DNA from 2 places in the Leifsonia sp. NPDC058194 genome. Region 2 is predicted to be linked to the other one. Evidence: predicted binding sites of a transcription regulator. Region 2 holds the regulator's gene; the other holds the start of a gene.
The links. The regulator HspR, encoded in region 2, represses chaperone genes until heat shock. The targets are predictions, from matches to a motif close to AAGTTGAGTCNNNNNGACTCAACTT.

Region 1: ACFVU2_RS13175 (ATP-dependent Clp protease ATP-binding subunit) is a predicted target of HspR. The motif match lies at 6,738-6,762, and genes of this name have one in related genera.

The regions. Positions count from the first base shown of each region.
Region 1 is NZ_JBHVVL010000003.1:211,386-219,993, reverse strand. It holds gene ACFVU2_RS13215 (SDR family oxidoreductase) at 1-696, shown strand, start outside; gene ACFVU2_RS13210 (DNA glycosylase AlkZ-like family protein) at 704-1,783, opposite strand; gene ACFVU2_RS13205 (NAD(P)/FAD-dependent oxidoreductase) at 1,780-2,880, opposite strand; gene ACFVU2_RS13200 (alpha/beta fold hydrolase) at 2,877-3,590, opposite strand; gene ACFVU2_RS13195 (aldo/keto reductase) at 3,743-4,630, shown strand; gene ACFVU2_RS13190 (SDR family oxidoreductase) at 4,691-5,491, opposite strand; gene ACFVU2_RS13185 (TetR/AcrR family transcriptional regulator) at 5,567-6,166, shown strand; gene ACFVU2_RS13180 (hypothetical protein) at 6,178-6,579, opposite strand; gene ACFVU2_RS13175 (ATP-dependent Clp protease ATP-binding subunit) at 6,780-8,608, shown strand, end outside.
Region 2 is NZ_JBHVVL010000001.1:1,298,578-1,307,185, forward strand. It holds gene ACFVU2_RS06255 (SDR family oxidoreductase) at 1-410, shown strand, start outside; gene ACFVU2_RS06260 (GTP pyrophosphokinase family protein) at 407-1,174, opposite strand; gene ACFVU2_RS06265 (MFS transporter) at 1,278-2,861, shown strand; gene dnaK (molecular chaperone DnaK) at 3,024-4,883, shown strand; gene ACFVU2_RS06275 (nucleotide exchange factor GrpE) at 4,886-5,485, shown strand; gene ACFVU2_RS06280 (DnaJ C-terminal domain-containing protein) at 5,603-6,601, shown strand; gene ACFVU2_RS06285 (heat shock protein transcriptional repressor HspR) at 6,604-7,017, shown strand; gene ACFVU2_RS06290 (sigma-70 family RNA polymerase sigma factor) at 7,119-8,012, shown strand; gene ACFVU2_RS06295 (carboxymuconolactone decarboxylase family protein) at 8,036-8,512, shown strand.

The DNA.
Region 1 (8,608 bases), on a different contig from region 2:
GTGGGCGGACGCCGCACCGAGCTGCTCGAGCAGATCGCCGCCGAGCACCCCGGCATCGACATCGTCCGCATCGACACGGCCGACGCCGACAGCATCCGCACCGCCTCCGCCGCCGTGATCGAGCGCCACCCCGAGCTGAACGTGCTCGTCGCGATGGCCGGGATCATGCGGGTCGAGGACTGGCGCGACCCGGCCCGCTTCCTCGCGACGGCGGAGGCGACGGTCACCACGAACCTGCTTGGGCCGATCCGCCTCATCGCCGCGTTCGTGGAGCACCTGCAGACCCGCCCCGACGCGACGATCATGACCGTCTCGTCCGGTCTCGCCTTCACCCCGCTCGCCGTGACCCCGAGCTACAACGCCACCAAGGCCGCCATCCACATGCTCAGCGAGAGCATCCGCCTCCAACTCGCCGGCACCTCGGTGCGCGTGCAGGAGCTGGAGCCGCCGGCGGTGCGCACCGGGCTGATGCCGGGCCAGGAGGAGAGCCCGGTCGCCCTCCCGCTCGACGCATTCGTCGCCGAGGTCATGCAGCTCATCGAGACGCAGCCGGAGGCCACCGAGCTGCAGGTGGAGCGCGTCAAGTTCCTGCGTTACGGAGAGGCGCGCGGCGACTACGCCCAGGTGGTCGCGGCCCTGAACTCCTCCGACCCGCACGGCAAGGCGGAGGTGGCGGAGCCGGTCACTGCGCCCTGAGCGGCGCTCAGCGGGCCACGGTCAGCCCGAGCCAGCCGGCGAGTTCGGCGATCGCCGCGTCCACGTCGTCGCGCACGGCACGGGTGAACGGCTCGTCCTCGTGCACCGCGTCGACGCGGAGGACGCCGGCCTTCCGGTCGGCCGTCGCGTCGAGCTTGCCGACCAGGCGGTCCTCGTGCAGGATCGGCAGCGCGAAGTAGCCCCAGCGGCGCTTCGCGGCGGGCTTGTACATCTCGAGCAGGTACTCGAAGTCGAACAGGTCCTGCGTGCGCACCCGGTCGTGCACGAGCCGGTCGAACGGCGACAGCAGCGCGGTGCGGCCCGCGAACGGCGCTCCGACGGCCTCCGGATCGACCCGCCACTGAAGATCGCTGCCCTCGACCCGCACCGGCTCGCCCGCATCGCCCACCAGGACGGCGCGGGCGATGCCGAGTGCACGGAGCCGGCGGGCATCCCGCTCCGGCTTCGCTTGCGCTTCGGGCACGACCTCGATGCCCGACGGGTAGACGCGCTCGGCCACATCCCAGGTGCGCTGGCGCCCGGCGCGGCCGGCGACGGCGACCTCGCCGCGCCCCTGCAGCAGCTCGAGCATCCGCGTCACGTTCTGGTTGTGCGTCCACCCGCTCGACTGCCACGGCACCGCTGCGGTGTCCGGGATGTCCTTCGACAGCAGCGGGCCCTCGGCGCGCAGCCGGGCCAGCAGGTCGAGACGGAACGCGTCGTTGGCCGTCAGCCAGGCCGCCCACGCGGGTACCGCCTCCGGCCAGCGGGACATCCGGTCGAGCTGCAGCCGCAGATCGGAGACCGCGCGCACCATCGCGAAGGGCGGCTGCTTCGGGTCGTCCATCGCCTTCACCTCGTAGAGCAGGCGGTCGGTCTCGAGGGCGGTCCGCACCTCGTCCGGGCGGAAGGCCGCACCGAGCCGGGTGAACGCGATCAGCTCCGCGCTGGGCGCGACGGCCGCGGTCGGGTCGAGCTGGAGGAACGTCAGGTGCTCCACGAGGGGCACGAGACCCTCGGGCCGTGCGGCGTCGAGGCGCTGCGCCCGCACGGCGATGCGCCGGGCCTCGTCGCGGTCGAGGATCATGCGGCGGCCGTGCCGATCATCTGCTCGGCCAGCAGATCGCCCACGAGCGGACCCATCGTCAGACCCGCTGCGCCGAAGCCGGCGTTCACGTAGACGCCGGGATGCCCCTCCAGCTCGCCGACGGAGGGCAGCTCACCCTCGGGGAGCGGGCGCAGGCCGACCCGGGTCTCGATCACGGACGCATCGGCGAGCCCCGGCGCGACGGCCAGGGCATCGGCGAGCACCTGCTGCTGCCCTGCGGCGGTCACGCGCGCGTCGAAGCCCGAGCCGGTCTCGCGCGTGGCGCCGACGACGACGCGCCCGCCGTCGAAGGCGACGAGGTAGTGCGGGGCGACCGGGTGCACGGACGGCCAGTCGCGCGTGTCCGCTCCCTCGACCCGCAGATGCGTGATCTGACCGCGCTGGGGCTCGACCGGTACGCGGGCGCCCAGCCGGTCGAGCACGCGGTTGGTCCAGGCGCCGGCCGCGACGACCAGGGCGTCGGCGTGCAGTTCGCGCTCCTCGATCCGTGCCACACCGTCGGCGCCGAGTAAGACCGTGCCGTCGACGCGCGCGGCGCCGTGCGCCTCGGCCCCGGCGAGAAGGCCGGCCCGCAGTGCGCGGCCGTCGACGCGGGCGCCCCCGGCGATGTGGAGGGCGTGGAAGCCGGGACCGAGGGGCGGGAACAACTCCCGTGCGGTGGCCTCGTCGACGCGGCGGACGTCGCCGATCGTGCGGGCGTGCGGGGCGCGCTCGGCGACCCGCTCCTCCGCCTCGTCGATCACGGCGGGGTCGCGGTTCACGATCAGGGCACCCGAACGATGGAACCCGATGTCGCGGACGCCGACCTCGGCCAGCCGGTCGATCAGCTCGGGGTAGTAGTCGGCGGCGGCGGAGTAGAGCTCGTAGAAGTCGCCCCCTGCTCGGGATGACCAGGGCTGGATGATGCCGGCGCCGGCATCCGTCGCGCGCCCGGGCAGGCCGGCGTCGGCGACGGTCACCGCCACGCCGCGGCGGGCGAGCGCGAAGGCCGTGGCGGCTCCGGCGACGCCGCTGCCGATCACGAGGGCGCTCGCGGGCGTGCCGGACGATCCCGCGGCGCGCGTGCCGTCCGTCACCGGGAGGCCGCCTCGGCGATCGCCGCCCCGAGGTCCTGGGGGCGGGTGAACATCGGCCAGTGCCCGGTCGGCAGCTCCACGACGTCGTAGCGGTCGAGGGCGCCGAGCTCGCGGCAGAAGCCCTCGCCGGCGGCGACCCAGCGGCGCAGGTCGGCCTCGGGGAACTCGCACGCGATCACGGTCGCCGGCACCGCACGCCGGCGGGCGTCGTCGCGCAGCGCGATCGCACCCGTGACGACCCCGCCCGGCTCGGGGACCGCCTCGCGGCGGAAGGATGCGCGGAGCGCGTCGTCGAGGCCGACCAGGTCTTCGTCCTCGAAGTCGTCCCAGGCGGGCAGGGGGACCTCGCCGTCCACCGGGGTCAGCCCGCTCGGGATGACGTCGCCGGGCGCCAGGGGAGCGGAGTCCACGAAGACGATCCGCGACACCCGGTCGGGCCGGGCGTCGAGGGCCGCGTTGGCCAGCGGGCCGCCGCCGGAGTGCCCGACGAGCACGACGTCCCGCGCGCCCGGATCGCCGACGGCGTCGACGGCGGCCGTGATCGCCGCGACGTGCTCGGCGACCCCGATACCGGCCCGGGGCGACGTCACCGCCTCCAGCCCCGGGAGGGTGAGAGGGTGCGTGTGATGGCCGGCCGCCTCGATCACGGGCGTCACCCGCTCCCACGCACGTGCGGTCAGCCAGAACCCGGGGACGAGGACGATCTCCATGACCCGACCGTACCCCCGTCGGCCGACAGCACGGCCGACGGTGCGGCCCCTCGTGTGGCCGACGGTGCGGCCGGCCACGGCGGCGGTTCGACGGCGAGGGAGGCCCTGCTTCAGCCTCCCTCGCCCGGCCGGCGGCGCCTAGCGTGGGAGGCATGACCATCGATCTGACCCTCAACAACGGCGTCGTCATGCCCGCTCTCGGGCTGGGCGTCTTCCAGAGCCCGCCGGAGCAGACCAGCGCCGCCGTCGAGACGGCCCTCGCCGTCGGCTACCGGCACATCGACACGGCCGCCGCCTACGGGAACGAGCGCGAGGTCGGGGAGGGGATCCGCCGTTCGGGTCTCGACCGCGCCGACGTGTTCATCGAGACCAAGGTCTGGGTGACCGACTACGGACGCGAGGAGACGCTGCACGCGTTCGAGAAGGCGACCGGCAAACTGGGCGTCGAGCAGCTCGACCTGCTCATCCTGCACCAGCCCGTCCCGAGCCGGTTCGAGTCGACGATCGCCGCGTACCGGTCGCTGGAGACGCTGCTCGCCGACGGCCGCGTGCGGGCGATCGGCGTGAGCAACTTCACGCCCGCGCACCTGGACCGCCTCCTCGCCGAGACCGAGGTCGTCCCGGCCGTCAACCAAGTGGAGCTGCACCCCTACTTCTCGCAGCCGGACGTGCGCCGCGCCGACGAGCGGCACGGCATCGTGACCCAGGCCTGGTCGCCCATCGGCGGCATCACCTTCTACCCCGGCTGGGGCGAGAAGCGCCGCAGCGTGATGGACGACCCGGAGCTTGCGACGATCGCGGCCGCACACGGCAAGAGCCCGGCGCAGGTCATGCTGCGCTGGCATCTGCAGGAGGGCCGGTCGGCCATCCCCAAGTCGACGAACCCCGAGCGGATCGCCCAGAATTTCGACGTCTTCGACTTCGAGCTCTCCACGGGCGAGCTGGCCCGCATCGACGCCCTCGACACCGGCGGGCGCAGCGGCCCCGACCCGGACGTCCTGCGCGAGGAGCTGTTCCAGCGCGTCATCCCCGAGGCCTGAGCGACGGGCCGGGCCCCCGGAACTTCGGCGGCCCGGTTCCGGCGGCTCGGCTCCAGAGGCTCAGGAGGCGTCGTTCCAGGACCAGATGTCGTCGCCGCGCAGGGTCGCGTCGGCTCCACCGTCGTCGTAGATCACCTGGCCGGCCATGTGCGTGTTCTCCACGCTCGTCAGCCAGATCAGGAGGTTCGCGATCGACTCCGGAGGCTGGTGGTAGTTCAGCGGCATCGGAACGGACGCGTCGACCATGGCGGCACCCTCGGGGGTGGCGAGCAGGTCGGCCGTCATCGGGGTGACGACGGTGCCGGGAGCGACCGCGTTGAGCGGGATGCCGGAGCCGGCCCAGGCCTCCGAGACGGACTCGCGGCGCACCCAGCGGGCGAGCGCGCGCTTGGACGACGGGTAGACGATGTAGCCGGTCATCGGGTCGTCGGTGACGTAGCCCTGCGCGATCTCGAGGGCGCGCGCCTCGTCGCCGGCGAGGGCGGCCTCCACCATCTCGGCCGAGTTCTGCTGCAGCGACGCCATCGACGAGACGACCGCGGCGCGCGGGGCGTCGGAGGCGCGGAGCGCCGGGAGCAGCGCCTCCAGCAGCTCGGTGACGCCGAAGTAGTTGACCGAGATGGTCTTCGCGATCGGGGCGGAGATGCCGGCGCACGCGATGACCGCGTCGACGCGTCCGCCCGCGAGGGCGATCACGGCCTTCGCGGCCTCGGCGCGGCCCGTGCGGGTGGAGAGATCGGCCTCGACCTCGGCGCCGCGCAGGTCGACTCCGATGACCGTCTCGCCGTGTTCGCGGAGGATGCCGGCCGTCGTGGCGCCGATGCCCGACGCCGATCCGGTGACGACGTAGGTGCGTGTCATGAGATGTCCTTTCTACGGGTGAACATTATTGACAGACTACGCCAAAAAAGTGGAGGCAGTGCTAGTCTCGCCGCCGTGACCGATTCCGCCGACCGCACCGCGACCACCCGTGGCCGGGGCCGCCCGTCCGTGGTGGATCACGACGCCGTCGCCGAGGCGGCGATCCTGCTCTGGAGCGAGCGGGGATACGAGCAGACGACCTGGCGGGACCTGGCGGACGCGACCGGTGTGAGCGAGCGCACCCTGCTCCGGCACTTCCAGACCCGCGCCGCCATCGCCTGGACCGGGGTCGACGCGGCGCGCGAACGCCTCGCGTCCGCGCTCGCCGCGGCCGCGCCCGGGGAACCCCTCGCCGATGTGCTGCGCCACGCCGTCGTCGGCTCGGTGTCGCACGATTCCGTGCGCCGTCTCGGCTCGCAGTGGGCGACCCTGGTCTCCACCGAGCCCGAGCTCGCCGCCTTCGGGCAGCGCAGCAACCTCCCGTGGACGGCCGACCTCGCCGACTACATCGCCGCCCGGCTCCCGGAGGCCCCCCGGGCCGTCGCGCACGCCGTCGCCGCCGCGTACGAGGCTGCGAGCCGCTCGGCGCTCATCGACTGGGCCGCGAGCGACACGGGCGACCCGGCCGATGCCGTGGATGCCGCCCTGCGCTGGTTGCGCGTCGACGCGCGCTGAGTGCCGGCGGTCTACTTCGCGCGGTCGTTCGTCCCGTAGAGCGCGGCGGCGATGAGCAGGGGCTGGAACCACAAGCGGATCAGCCGCTTGCGGTCGGTGTCGAGCCCGAACGCGCTGCGGTGGTGCTGCCACTGCGACACGTTGCCGGGGAACACGGCCGCGAAGAACGCGGCGGCGATCCAGCCGACGGTGCTCCGGCTCGCGAGTCCCTTCCGCCTCGGTGTCACGGCCAGCGCGGTGCCGAGTGCGATCTCCACCACACCCGAGGCGAGGACCGTCGTGTCCTCGTCGAGCGGGACGAAATCGGGGACCTGGGCACGGAAGTCCTTGCGGGCGAAGGTGAGGTGGCTCACCCCGGCGAAGACGAGCCCGGCGCCCAGGAGGATGCGGACGGCCGTGCGGGCGCCGCTCATGCGCGGTGGATGGAGTCGGCGGATCGGGTGGTATCGGTGAGGCGGGAGGGGGCGGGGATGCGTCCAGTCATGCTCCGATGCAACGCCTTCCGCGCGTTCTCTGCAAGCGGACAGGATCGAGGAGGCCGTCCCGGAATATCCTTCCCCCTGTTTCGTTGAACTTGAGTGCACATCACTCAACTTTAGAAACTGGAGATCACGTGCCCGAGAACTTCACTCCCGAGAGCGGCGGAGCCGGCTCGTTCGACGAGTTCCTGGCCCGCTACCTCGCGGGCGAGCGTGCGCGCGGCGCGCGCTCGATCGACATCAGCCGGTTCTTGAGCCGGCGCACGCAGGAGATCCTCGCCGAGGCCGGCCGGTTCGCCCTCGAGCACGGCCACCGCGAGCTGGACGCCCTGCACATCCTGCGCGTCATGGCGGGCGAGGAGCCCGCACGCGAGGCGATGCGCGGCATCGGGGTCGACCCGGCGCGCGTCGTGCTCGCGGCCGAGCAGCGCCTGCCCGCCTCGGGCGACGTGGTGGACGCGGACGCCGCCTCCATCACCCCGTCGGCCCAGCGCGCGCTCTTCCACGCCTATCAGGTGGCGCGCGCCTCCGGGTCGACCTACATCGACCCCGAGCACCTCTTCTTCGCACTCGTCATCGGTCAGGACGCCCCCGCGGGGCAGGTCCTGCAGGCCGCCGGCGTGACCGCGGACGCGCTCACCAACGCCATGCGCCAGACCACCACGGTCGGCGCGGGAAGCCTGGGCGAGCCGGACGAAGCCGAGGACGAGTCGGAGACCCCGATGCTCGACCGCTTCGGCACCGACCTCACCGAGCTCGCCCGCGAAGGCCGGCTCGACCCTGTCGTCGGCCGTCTCGACGAGATCGAGCAGACCGTCGAGATCCTCTCCCGCCGCACCAAGAACAACCCGGTGCTGGTCGGCGAGGCCGGCGTCGGCAAGACAGCGATCGTCGAGGGCCTGGCCCGAGCGATCGTCGCCGGCGACGTCCCGGAGCAGCTGCAGGACAAGAAGGTCGTCGCGCTCGACCTGGCCGCGATGGTGGCCGGCACGCGCTACCGCGGCGACTTCGAAGAGCGCCTCACCGCGCTCATGGACGAGATCAGCGCCGGGACGGACGAGCTGATCGTCTTCATCGACGAGCTGCACACCGTCGTCGGTGCCGGAGGCTCCGGCGAGTCGGGCGGCATGGACGCGGGCAACATCCTGAAGCCCCGTCTGGCGCGCGGCGACCTGCACCTGGTCGGCGCGACCACGCTGAAGGAGTACCGCCGCATCGAGAAGGACCCGGCCCTCGAGCGCCGCTTCCAGCCGGTGACCGTCGGCGAGCCCGGCATCGAGGACGCCGTGCTGATCCTGCAGGGACTGCGCGACGCGTACGAGGAGCACCACGGCGTCCGCTACACCGACGACGCGCTCCGCGCCGCCGTCGAGCTGTCGGACCGCTACGTCTCCGACCGCTTCCTGCCGGACAAGGCCATCGACCTCATCGACCAGGCCGGCGCACGCCTGCGCCTGTCGCTGGGCAAGCGGGTCGATTCGTCCGAGCTGATGCAGAAGCTGGCGACCCTGGAGTCCGAGAAGAACTCCGCCGTGGCCGGCGAGCACTACGAGGAGGCGTCGCGGCTGCGCGACGAGATCGAGTCGGTGCAGCACGCCCTCGACGCGCTCGGCAGCGCCCCGCGCCCCGAGGCGGTCGTGGGCGAGCCCGAGATCGCGGCCATCGTCTCCCGCTCCACGGGCATCCCGGTGTCGCGCATCGGCGAGGCCGACCGCGAGCGGCTGGCACGGCTGGAGTCGGAGCTGCACGAGCGCGTCATCGGCCAGGACGACGCGGTCACCGCGGTCGCCAAGGCCGTGCGCCGCAACCGCACCGGGCTCGGCGACGAGCGCCGGCCGGTCGGCAGCTTCCTGTTCCTCGGCCCGACCGGGGTCGGCAAGACCGAGCTGGCGAAGTCCCTCGCCGGTTCGCTCTTCGGGGACGAGAAGGCCATGCTCCGGTTCGACATGAGCGAGTTCGGCGA
Region 2 (8,608 bases):
AGGCGCTGCAGGAGGAGCTGGTCCAGCGGTCGGGCGCCGGGTGGAGCATCCTGCGCGCCACGCAGTTCCACGAGTTCGCCGCCCAGCTCGTCGGCACGGCCGAGAAGCGGTTCCACCTGGTCCCGGCGATGCGGTCCCAGCCGATCGCCGCGGCCGAGGTCGGCGCGGCGCTCGCCGGGATCGCGGCCGGCGAGCCGCGCGGTCTCGACCGTGATCTCGCGGGCCCTCTGGTCGAGCAGATGCCCGACCTGGTGCGTCGGTACCTCGCCGCGAGCGGTCGGCGCGGACGGGTCGTCACGGTGCCGATCCCGGGCCGGTGGGGGCGCGCACTGCGCGACGGCACGATCCTGCCCGGGGCGGACGCCCGGCTCGGGCGGCAGACTTTCGCCGAGTGGCTGGAGGCGCGCTAGACCTGGATCGGGAGGCTGTACTGACGCATCCCGCCGCCGTCGCCGCGCACCTGGCGGTGGATGTCCTCCATCGTCACGTCGAGCTGGGCCGCCGTGCCTGCGGCAGCGGTGAGGTCGCGCATCAGATGCTCGGGGATCTCGCCGTCGTACTTGTAGTAGATCTTGTGCTCGAGGCTCGCCCAGAAGTCCATCGCTACGGTCCGCAGCTGGATCTCGACCGGCACGTGCACGGGACCGGCGCTGAGGAAGACCGGGACCTCCACGATCACGTGCAGGCTCTTGTAGCCGTTGGGCTTGGGGTGCGCGATGTAGTCCTTGACGCGCAGCACGCGCACGTCCTCCTGTGCGACCAGCAGTTCGAACACGCTGTAGACGTCGGAGACGAACGAGCACACGATCCGCACGCCGGCGATGTCGGTGATGGCGTCGCGGATGGCCTCGAACGACGGCTCGCAGTTCTTGCGCACGACCTTCTGCTCGATGCTCTCCGCGGACTTCAACCGGCTCGAGATGTGCTCGATCGGGTTGTACTCGTGCAGCTCGGCGAACTCCTCGCGCAGGATGGACACCTTGGTCGAGATCTCGTCGATCCCAAACTTGTACGGCATGATGAACCGCGCGAAATCGTCGCGGAACGCCTGCACCTCGCTGAGGGTCGCCGGGTCGATGCTCTGCAACGCCTCGATGGCGCGCGACGACAGCAACGGACCTCCGTGCTCCCCTGCGAGAGCGGGTGCGTCGGCGTCGGCAGGGTCCGGATCCATGCCTCCACGCTATCGACGGTGGTTGTGCGAAAAGTGTGAATCGCGAGGGGCGTCCGGTCGCCGCGGGCTACCCAAACCCGGTGGGCTGTGCTGTCATGTGCGCATGACCGGCGGCTCCGACGCCTCGGCGCCCTTCAACGCACGGCTCGCCATCCTGCTCGCGATGGCGATGTTCGTCCTCGTGGTGGACACGTCCCTGATGAACGTGTCCATCTCCGCAGTGGTGCGCGATCTCGGCACGACGGTCAGCGGGGTGCAGGGGGCGATCGCGCTGGAGGCGCTGGTGTCGGCCGCGTTCATCCTGATCGGCGGCAAGACCGGCGACCTGATCGGCCGCAAGCTCGCGTACATCCTGGGTCTGCTGGGCTACGCGGCGGGTGCGATCGCGATGACGCTGGCCCAGAACCTCACGGCCGTCATCGTCTTCTGGGCGATCGTCGGAGGCATCGGCGCCTCGCTCCTGCTCCCGGCCATGCAGTCGCTCATCCACGGCAACTTCGCGGGCGACCACCAGAAGCGGGTGTACGCGCTCGTCGGCGCATCCGCGGCGATAGCGGCGGCGGTGGGGCCGCTGCTCGGCGGGTTCATCACGACGTTCCTCTCGTGGCGGGTCGGATTCCTGCTCGAAGCCGTGATCATCGCCGTGGTGCTCGCCGGCATCGGGCTGGTGAAAGACGTCCCCTACACGGGCTCGCGAGCGATCGACCTCGTCGGCGCGCTCCTGTCGGTGATCGGGATGGGCGGCATCGTCACCGGCATCCTGGTCTGGCAGGAGGGCGGCGACAGAGTGCTGGCGCTCATCCTGCTCGGAGCCGCGGCGCTCGCCGGGCTGGTCTTCTGGCTCCGCTGGCGCAGCCGGCGGGCACGGGCCGTGCTGCTCGACCCCGCGCTGTTCCGGTCGCGGCTGTTCCAGGCCGGGGCGTCGGGGCAGCTTCTTCAGCAGATCGCGCTCGGCGGCACGATGATCGCCCTGCCGATCTACCTGCAGATGGTGCTCGAGTACAACGCGCTCTGGGCGGGGCTCTCGATCGCTCCGCTCTCGCTGAGCATGTTCGCGGTCGCGCTCCTGGCGGGCCGCGGGCTGAAGCGCAGGCCGGCGACGCTCATCCTCTGGGGGTTCGCCCTGGTCGTGCTGGGGATCATCGTCGTCATCCTGCTCGTGCCGATCGCCACCTCCGGGTGGTATCTCACCCTCCCGCTCATCGTCTCCGGCTGCGGGCTCGGCCTGCTGGTCTCGCAGCTGAACAACTACACGCTGTCGCCGATCTCGGACGAGCGGGTCAGCGAGGCCGCCGGGGTCAACTCCGCCGCCGGCTCCTTCGGTCTGTCGTTCGGCCTGGCCTTCGCCGGAGCGATCATGCTCTCGACGCTGGCCGCGACCTTCGGGTCGATGACGCAGGCCAGCACCGTCCTCCCGTCGGACGACAAGCAGCAGATCGCCGCCGTGCTGGAGGAGGACGCCCAGCTGATGTCGAACACGAGCCTGACCGAGCTGCTGGCCGGGGAGCCGGCGCCGGTGCGGGAGGAGGTCATCCGCATCAACACGGAGGCGCGCCCGCTCGCCCTCCAGATCGCGCTGCTCGTGCCACTCGCTGCGGGCCTGCTCGGCATCGCGAACGCCCTGCGGATGCGCCGCCTGCCCGACCCGAAGCCGTCCGCCGCATCCGCCGGAGACGGAATACTGTGACCCTCCTGAAAGTTGAGTCAGGTGTACTCAAGTTTTGAGCTCCTCGGCTTGACAGCCTTCCCGCCGGGATGGCAGTCTTGAGTCGTCGGGACTCAACTCTCGACCCCCGAATTTCACCGGCCAGCGAATACGCAGACCAGCAACAAAGGAGAGAAAGCACATATGTCACGTGCAGTAGGTATCGACCTCGGAACCACCAACTCCGTCGTCTCGGTGCTCGAGGGCGGCGAGCCCACGGTCATCGCCAACGCGGAGGGCTTCCGCACCACCCCGTCCGTCGTCGCATTCACCAAGGACGGCGAGGTGCTCGTCGGCGAGACCGCGAAGCGCCAGGCGGTCACCAACGTCGACCGGACCATCTCGTCCGTCAAGCGCCACATGGGCACCACCTGGACCCAGGAGATCGACGGCAAGAAGTACACCGCTCAGGAGATCTCGGCGCGCATCCTGCAGAAGCTGAAGCGCGACGCCGAGCAGTACCTCGGCGACACCGTCACCGACGCGGTCATCACCGTTCCGGCCTACTTCAACGACGCCGAGCGTCAGGCCACCAAGGAGGCCGGTGAGATCGCGGGCCTCAACGTGCTCCGCATCATCAACGAGCCCACCGCCGCGGCCCTCGCGTACGGCCTCGACAAGGGCAAGGAGGACGAGCTCATCCTCGTCTTCGACCTCGGTGGCGGAACCTTCGACGTCTCCCTCCTCGAAGTGGGCAAGGACGACGACTTCTCGACCATCCAGGTCCGCTCGACCGCCGGCGACAACCGCCTCGGCGGCGACGACTGGGACCAGCGCGTCGTCGACTGGCTGATCAAGAAGTTCAAGGACACCACCGGCGTCGACGTCTCCGGCGACAAGATCGCCAAGCAGCGCCTGAAGGAGGCTGCCGAGCAGGCCAAGAAGGAGCTGTCGTCGAGCATGTCGACCAGCATCCAGCTGCCCTACCTCTCGCTCACCGAGAACGGCCCGGCCAACCTCGACGAGACGCTCACCCGCGCCCAGTTCGAGCAGATGACCAGCGACCTCCTCGACCGCACGAAGAAGCCGTTCCAGGACGTCATCCGCGAGGCCGGCATCAAGGTGGGCGACATCGCCCACGTGGTGCTCGTCGGCGGCTCGACCCGTATGCCGGCCGTCTCCGAGCTCGTGAAGCAGGAGACCGGCAAGGAGCCCAACAAGGGCGTCAACCCGGATGAGGTCGTCGCCGTCGGCGCCGCGCTGCAGGCCGGTGTCCTGAAGGGCGAGCGCAAGGACGTCCTCCTCATCGACGTCACCCCGCTGTCCCTCGGCATCGAGACCAAGGGCGGGATCATGACCAAGCTCATCGAGCGCAACACGGCCATCCCCACCAAGCGCAGCGAGACCTTCACCACGGCCGACGACAACCAGCCGTCCGTCGCGATCCAGGTCTTCCAGGGCGAGCGCGAGTTCACCCGCGACAACAAGCCGCTCGGCACCTTCGAGCTCACCGGCATCGCCCCGGCCCCCCGCGGCATCCCGCAGGTCGAGGTCACCTTCGACATCGACGCCAACGGCATCGTGCACGTGTCCGCCAAGGACAAGGGCACCGGCACCGAGCAGTCGATGACGATCACCGGCGGCTCCAGCCTGCCGAAGGACGACATCGAGCGCATGGTGCGCGAGGCCGAGGAGCACGCGGCGGAGGACAAGAAGCGCCGCGAGTCCGCCGAGACCCGCAACCAGGCCGAGCAGCTCGTCTACCAGATCGAGAAGCTCATCAAGGACAACGAGGACAAGCTCCCCGAGGACGTCAAGAACGAGGTCCAGGGCGACGTCGACGCACTCAAGACGGCTCTGGCCGGCGAGGACGACGAGGCCGTCAAGACCGCGTTCGAGAAGCTGAGCACGAGCCAGCAGAAGCTCGGCGAGGCGATCTACTCGTCGAGCCAGGCCGACGCCGCGGCTCCCGAGGCGGATGCCCCCCAGGGCGATCAGGCGGGTGAGTCCTCCGACGAGGACGTCATCGACGCCGAGGTCGTCGAGGACGAGGAGAAGAAGTAATCATGTCGGACAACACCCCGGGCGCACCCGGGTCGGGCGAGCCCGACCCGGAGCGCGAGGAGCAGTCGTCCGAGCACGACCTCTCGCACGAAGAGCTGGTCGACGTCGGCCCGGCCGCCGAGGAGGAGGAGACCGTCCTGTCGGACGACGACCTCGACATCCTCTCCGGCCAGACCACGGCCGACGAGCTCGCGGCGGAGCGTCTCGCCGACCTCCAGCGGGTCACCGCCGAGTACGCGAACTACCGCAAGCGCACGGAGGCCAACCGCGAGGTCGAGCGCGAGCGCGCCGTGAGCGAGGCCGTCAAGGGTCTCATCCCGGTGCTCGACGACCTCGAGCGCGCCGAGAAGCACGGCGACCTGACCGAGGGCAGCGCGTTCTCGACGATCGCGGCCAAGCTGCGCACCAACGTCGAGCGGCTCGGCCTCACCCCCTACGGCGAGAAGGGCGAGCCCTTCGACCCGCAGATCCACGAGGCGATCTTCCAGCAGCCCACCCCCGACGTGACGGCCGACACCGTCGCGGAGGTCGTCGAGACCGGGTACCGCCTGGGCTCGACCACCGTCCGGGTGGCGAAGGTCGTCGTCTCGGTCCCGGCCTGATCGACCGGATGCACGGCACGGCGGAGCGGCGGGACCACGGTCCCGCCGCTCCGGCCGCCCGCCGTGCGGACATCATGCAGACTTCACCCACGACCAGAACGATTGAGAGGAGGCGCCGTGGCTAGCCAGGACTGGTTCGACAAGGACTTCTACAAGGTCCTCGGCGTCTCCAAGGACGTCAGCGACGCGGACCTCAAGAAGACCTACCGCAAGCTCGCCCGCAAGTACCACCCGGACTCCAACCCGGGGGACGACGCCGCCGAGGCGAAGTTCAAAGAGGTCAGCGAGGCCTACTCGGTGCTCAGCGACGCCGAGGAGCGCAAGGAGTACGACCAGATCCGCGCCATGGGCGGCGGAGCCCGCTTCACGGCTCCCGGCACCGCCGGGCAGGGCGGCTTCGACGACGTCTTCGGAGGCATGTTCGGCGGCGGCCAGCAGCGCGGCGGCCAGTACACGTTCCAGCAGGGCGGCCAGAACGGCGGCTTCGACGACGTGTTCGGCGGCCTCTTCGGCAACGGCCGGTTCGGCCAGACCAGTGGAGGCTATCGCGGCTACGGCGGACCGACCCGCGGCCGCGACGTCACCGCGCACACCACCATCGACTTCCTCACCGCGACGCGCGGCGAGACCATCAGCCTCCAGTCGGCGGACGGCAAGCCGTTCAAGGTGAAGATCCCCGCGGGGGTCTCGGACGGCCAGAAGATCAAGCTGCGCGGCAAGGGGCAGCCGAGCGCGGACGGCGGCGAGGCCGGCGACATCGTGCTCACCGTCACCGTGCGCAAGCACCCCGTCTTCGAGCGGGACGGTCTCAACCTGCGCGTCACCGTGCCGGTGACCTTCGCGGAGGCCGCCCTCGGCGCCACCATCGAGGTCCCGACCCTCGGCGGCGACCCCGTCAAGTTGCGCGTGGCTCCTGGCACCCCGAGCGGCCGCGTGCTGCGTGTGAAGGGCCGCGGCGTCGAGACCGCCAAGGGCACCGGCGACCTCCTCGCCGTCGTGCAGGTCGCCGTCCCGTCCCACCTCTCCGCCGAGGCCAAGGAGGCCCTGGAGGCATTCGCCGAGAAGCTCCCGGACGAGAACCCCCGAGAGGACCTTCTGGCGAAGGCCCGGAGCTGACGATGGACGAGAACACCCAGGTCTTCGTCATCTCGATCGCGGCAGAGCTCGCCGGGATGCACCCGCAGACCTTGCGCCAGTACGACCGGCTGGGGCTCGTCAGCCCCAGCCGGACGGCCGGCAAATCGCGCCGCTACTCGATGCGCGACGTCGAGAAGCTGCAGGAGATCGCGCGTCTCGGCGCCGAGGGCGTCAGCCTCGAAGGCATCCGCCGCATCCTGGAGCTCGAAGACCAGGTGGGCTCGCTCCGCTCGCGCGTGCGCGAACTCGAATCGGCCCTCGCCGACGAACTCCTGAACCGCCCGGGCCGCCGCGTCTTCGCCGCCGGCTCCGAGGGCGAGGTCGTGTCCCTCCGCGCCGGCACCCGTGTGCGCCGGAGCACCCAGATGGTCGTCTGGCGCCCGCTGGAGCAATAGCGCTCGGCCCGCCGTACTCGATCACCGTGCGGACGGGGCTGTTACGTTTTCGCCGTCCGGATCGTCCCCTCTCGTAGAGTGCAGACGAGAGGGGACGCACGATGGACGGGAATGCCACGAGCGAGGCTTTCGAAGCGCAGCGCGGCCGGTTGACCGCGTTGGCAGCGCGAGTGCTGGGTTCGCGGGCCGACGCGGACGATGCGGTGCAGGAGGCGTGGCTGCGGCTCTCGCGGCAAGATGCGGCCTCCATCGACAACCTCTCCGGATGGCTGAGCACGGTCGTGGGGCGGATCTGCATCGACATGCTGCGAGCGCGGCGTTCCCAGGGCGAGACCGCATGGGAGGAACCCGGGCGCGAGTGGATCGTCGCCGACGACGTGGACGGCCCCGAGAGCAGCGCCGTCCAGAGCGACCTGGTCGGCGTGGCGCTGCTGATGGTGCTGGAGACGTTGACGCCGGAGGAACGGCTGGCTTTCGTGCTCCACGACACCTTCGCGGTCCCGTTCGAGGAGATCGGCCGGGTGCTCGGCAGATCGACCGACGCGGCGAAGATGCTCGGCAGCCGCGCGCGGCGCAAAGTGCGGGGTGCCGAGCCTCCCACCGACCGCCGGAGGCAGCGCGAGGTCGTGGACGCCTTCCTCGCCGCCGCGCGGGGAGGCGACTTCGAGGCGCTGCTGCGCGTCCTCGACCCCGATGTGGTCTGGCGCGTGCACACCCCCCGCGGCGTGACGGTGCGCCTCGGCGCGAGGGAGCTCGCACGCCACGCGGCGCTCGGCGGCCGGACGGGGACGATCGCCCGCCGGGTGAACGTCGACGGCGCCCCGGGCGTGATGGCGTGGCGGGCGGACGGCACGCCCCTGGCCGTCATGGCCTGCGTCGTCGCCGACGGCCGGATCGTGCAGGTCGACTCGCTGCTGCGTCCCGAACGGCAGGCGACGATCGCGGTGTCGCCGCCGTCTGTTACCTCCGAGGCCGGCGATCCGTCTACCTGGTGAGTCCGATCGAAAAGGAGAACATCATGGGACCCAGGTTCGACATGTACGCCGCCGAGATCACGCCCAAGTTCGTCAAATACATCGTCTCGGCCAATCGCGTGGTGCGTCAATCGACGCTGCCGCACACGATCGAAGGGCTCGTCGACATCAGAGCCAGCCAGATCAACGGCTGCGGCGCCTGCCTGGACATGCACGTCAAGGAGGCCGTCCAGGCCGGTGAGACCGCACTGCGACTCAGCCTCATCGCCGCCTGGCGGGAGACGACCGTCTTCACCGATGCCGAACGCGCCGCGCTTGAGCTGACCGAGCAGGGCACGCGCCTGGCCGACGGGGCCGGAGTCGACGACCGGGTGTGGGAGGCCGCGGCCGCGCACTTCGACGACGAGCAGCTCGCTGCGCTCGTCGCCCAGATCGCGCTCATCAACGCCTTCAACCGCATGAACGTGATGATCCGGATGCCCGGCGGGTCGTATGAGGCGGGGCAGCTCGACGGGGCGTGACGGGCCCGCCGGCGGGGCTAGAGTCGAGTCCGTCTCGCCCCTCGCCCGTACTCCGTGCCAGTTAGATCAACGGCTGCGGCGCGTGCTTCGACATGC